Regions from separate parts of the Aliivibrio friggae genome, predicted to be linked through region 1. Evidence: riboswitches for the same ligand, from Rfam matches in the RefSeq annotation. Region 1 holds a riboswitch; the other holds the start of a gene.
The links. A riboswitch is a leader RNA that binds a small molecule or an ion and turns the genes downstream of it on or off. The one in region 1 is predicted to bind thiamine pyrophosphate.
Positions count from the first base shown of each region.

Region 1 (2,208 bases):
GTTATTGCTATTACGCAGTTAATTGGTAATTACGATTACATTGGTATTGGTGTTTATCCAAGTCGTGATGGTGGTGTGAGTATTACTTCGGCATTCAGTACTGGTGGGGCTGAGTGGTATAGTTGGATTTTAAAACTACTCTTAACGGCGATCACATTAGCGGCAGGGTATAAAGGTGGTGAGGTAACACCTTTGTTTTTTGTTGGTGCGACCTTAGGTAATTTCCTTGCTTGGGTTATGGGTGCTCCTGTTGATCTGTTTGCGGCGTTAGGGTTCTTAGCGGTATTTGCAGCAGCCACTAATACACCGTTGGCTTGTACTATTATGGGGGTTGAGTTGTTTGGCGCGGATTACTTACCTTACTTTGCGTTAGCGTGTTATACCGCGTATTACTTTAGTGGTCATACGGGTATTTATTCTTCTCAGCGTGTGGCTGTATCTAAAACGTTAGAGCATGGCCGTGATCATGATGGTTCTAATAAAATTGGCTCTTACCGCGAGCATAACTCTTCGTGGCTAAAGCATTTGGCGAAAAAACTAACTAAGAAAGACAAATAGTTTCACGTGGAACATTTAGATTAGAACCTAATGTGCTTCTCCACAAAAAAGAACATTGTATTTGATGGTGATAAGAGCTGCGGATGACAAAGGTGGTTTTTTGTTACGAAGCACACAAGGTTCAGTATGTCATGATGGCGTGTTTAGAACCTAATGTGCTTCTCCACAAAAAAGAACATTGTATTTGGTGGTGTAAGAGCTACGGATGACAAAGGTGGTTTTTTTGTTGCGAAGCACACAAGGTTAATATGAATTGTTATATACAAAGCTCAATATGCGTTCACTCACAAACTCAGCCAACCACTTGATAACTTCCTTCTCTTCCATTTCATTTCCTCTGTACTTTCTTTATACTCCGGACACATTCAGATTTTCATTAGGAAGATCTGAAAGAAACTTGTCGGAGTGCTTAGTACTTTTATAGTACGAGCTGAGACCGCGTTGCGGGATCCGTAGAACCTGATCAGGCTAATACCTGCGAAGGGAACAAGAGATATTTTTTATCTTAGTTTGTTAATCACTAACCGAATTATTTAATGATAAATCGTAGCTGAATTTTGGCTTTAATTTATTTGTGTAATTCATAACATACAGATATGCAGGTCTATTCTCTGTTGTATCTTAAACTAAGAACCTCTTGCTACAACTCAAATCCGACAAGCAATTATTCTATTTTTATCAAGGAATTTTGCTATGTCGTCAAGTCGCAAACAAGCACGTTTAGATGCTAAAACCAATATTGAATCGCTGTCGGTTCAACCATACCCAAATTCAAGTAAAGTCTATATTGAAGGTTCTCGTCCAGATATTCGCGTACCTATGCGTGAAATTGCTTTGGCTGACAGTTTAGTTGGTGGGACAAAAGAGAATCCGACACTAACGCCAAATGAGCCTATTCAAGTTTATGACACTTCTGGTGTTTATACTGACCCAAACTATGAGATTGATGTTTATCAAGGTTTACCGAAATTGCGTGAGCGTTGGATTGAAGAGCGCAGTGATACAGAAATGTTGAATGGGGTTAGTTCGGTTTATTCTCAAGAACGATTGGCAGATGATACCTTAGACGAACTTCGTTATGGAAACCTGCCAGCTATCCGTCGTGCTAAACAAGGTCAATGTGTTACCCAACTGCATTATGCGCGTCAGGGAATAATTACGCCTGAGATGGAATATATTGCGATCCGTGAAAACATGGGACGTCAAAAGTTTGCAGATGAGCAGTTAAATCATCAACACCCCGGACACAGTTTTGGGGCTAACTTACCTAAAGAAATCACTCCTGAATTTGTGCGTAAAGAAGTGGCAGAAGGCCGCGCTATTATCCCATCAAACATAAACCATCCAGAAGCTGAGCCAATGATCATTGGTCGTAATTTCTTAATTAAAGTTAACGCCAATATTGGTAACTCGTCTGTCAGTTCATCAATTGAAGAAGAAGTCGAAAAACTAGTTTGGTCAACGCGTTGGGGCGGCGATACCGTAATGGATTTGTCTACTGGTCGAAATATTCATGAAACTCGTGAGTGGATTCTACGTAATAGTCCGGTACCCATTGGCACCGTTCCAATGTATCAAGCGTTAGAAAAAGTAAATGGTGTTGCTGAAAACCTAAACTGGGAAGTGATGCGAGATACCTTAATTGAGCAA
Region 1 covers NZ_CM170648.1:27,484-29,691, forward strand. Annotated here, with positions in the region: gene AC2INI_RS00120 (voltage-gated chloride channel family protein) at 1-558, shown strand, start outside; TPP riboswitch at 950-1,061, shown strand; gene thiC (phosphomethylpyrimidine synthase ThiC) at 1,252-2,208, shown strand, end outside.

Region 2 (2,208 bases), on a different replicon from region 1:
TTACTGCTATTGGTCGTGAATTATGGACATTGCGTAAACTTAAAAACCGAGCTGAAATTCAACATCAAGTAACTGAATTGGTTGAAGGCAATGGTATTGGTCAGGCAAAACCGTTCTGTGAAGCATTAGCTAAGAAAGGAGCAACGGCGAATACGGCAGAATATACGCGCTGGAAGAATAGTATCGAATCGCATCATAATAACGCTGAAGTATTTGAAATGTATGACAGCATGGTGGTTTCAGAGCAAGATAAACGAGCAAAAGCATTAATTAGTAAACACGCAGGTGAATCAGCATTGATGGTGGCATTAAGTCCATTAGCTGTGGTGGATATGTTATTAGTAGCGTGGCGTAATATTCGATTAATCGAACAAGTCTCTCAAGTTTATGGGGTAGAGCTTGGCTATTGGGGCCGCTTACGTTTGTTCAAAATGGTTTTGCAAAATATGGCGTTTGCAGGAGCAACTGAAATGGTGACGGATGTTGGTGTTGATATGCTATCTACTGGCCTTGCTGGTAAATTATCAACCAGAGCAGCACAGGGTTTAGGTATTGGTTTATTAACGGCACGTTTTGGATTAAGAACCATGAATTTAATGCGTCCATTACCATGGCAAGTGGGTGAAGCACCAAAGCTTTCTGATATGCGTAAAACGATAGTTGCTCAATTAGCATCCAAATTGAGTTCTCAAGATAAGAATTAACTAATACAGTTATCATTCTCATAAAAAAGCATACTATTTACAAATCGATTAGTGATAGTATGACGCCATTAGTCGGGGAGCCAATAGGCTGAGATCGCAATAGCGAACCCGTTGAACCTGATTCAGTTAGTACTGACGTAGGGAACTAATGGTCTTCTTGAAACGATCTCTCTGATCGATTTCTTTAATGAGATAGCACCTACTCGGTATCTTTATCTCATGTGACTGTTTTTCCTGACCGTTAGTTAGGGAAAATAAGTATGCCTTCGTTACACACTACCGCACTTTTATCGACATTATCTGCAACAACACCGATTGTATTAACTATTGCTGGCTCTGACAGTGGCGGCGGCGCAGGGATCCAAGCCGACATTAAAGCGATTTCTGCAACCGGCAGTTATGCGTGTTCTGTTATTACCGCATTAACGGCTCAAAATACGCAAGGCGTGACGGGCATTTATCCAATCAGCAGTGAATTTGTTGAGCAGCAACTTGATGCTGTTTTCTCTGATTTGAATGTTATCGCCGTTAAAGTCGGCATGCTAAGTGATTCTGATATCATCTGTTCTGTTGCGAAAAAAATAAAACAATACTCTCCTCGCTATCTTGTGGTTGACCCTGTTATGGTCGCGACCAGCGGTGATCTTCTTCTGCAATCTTCTGCTATTGAAAGCCTTAAATCCGAACTGCTTCCTCTTGCCGATGTGATCACGCCAAACCTCCCTGAAGCGGCGGCACTTATTAACGCTAAAGTACCCGAAAGTGAAGCTGAAATGACGGCAATGATTGATGAACTTCGTCAATTAGGTGCTAAGTCAGTATTGCTAAAAGGTGGGCATTTAGAAAAAGATGAGAACAGTACTGATTTACTGATTTTATCTGATTCCATAGAGCGTTTATCGACACCCCGAATTGAAACTCGCAATACACACGGCACGGGCTGTACGTTATCGTCAGCGATTGCTTCGTATTTAGCGCAAGGTCATGAGTTACAGGCGGCAGTAACACTAGGTAAGCATTATATTACTCAAGCGATTATTCATGCGGATGAACTGAATATAGGTCAGGGACATGGGCCTGTGAATCACTTCTTTGCTTTACATACTCCAGAGTAATGGGGATGAATCATCGCATTGGTGCCGCCATTTCTAATGGGGCCTTACAATATACAGACAGCGAAAAGCCTATTATTTTCAATCTAAATATGACGATCCCTAAAGGAAAATGGACCGCCATATTAGGAAAGAGTGGTTGTGGTAAAACCTCTATTTTGCGTTATCTCGCAGGATTATTGACCGATAAAGTCATGTGGTCAGGGGATGTTTCGATTGATGGCGTAGACGCATTAGAGGGCAATATCGCGTACATGGCGCAACAAGATTTATTGATGCCGTGGTTAAACGTAATAGATAACGTCTGCTTTGCCGACAAGTTTGCAACGAACTCTCGCTTTAATTCAACGAAACCGAACTCGGATAAACACAGAGCGCATGAACTTTTAGAG
Region 2 covers NZ_CM170649.1:45,710-47,917, reverse strand. Annotated here, with positions in the region: gene AC2INI_RS13915 (YcjF family protein) at 1-704, shown strand, start outside; TPP riboswitch at 768-865, shown strand; gene thiD (bifunctional hydroxymethylpyrimidine kinase/phosphomethylpyrimidine kinase) at 965-1,819, shown strand; gene AC2INI_RS13905 (ABC transporter ATP-binding protein) at 1,825-2,208, shown strand, end outside.
Region 2: linked by a shared signal. The riboswitch ahead of thiD (bifunctional hydroxymethylpyrimidine kinase/phosphomethylpyrimidine kinase) and the one ahead of thiC (phosphomethylpyrimidine synthase ThiC) in region 1 are both predicted to bind thiamine pyrophosphate.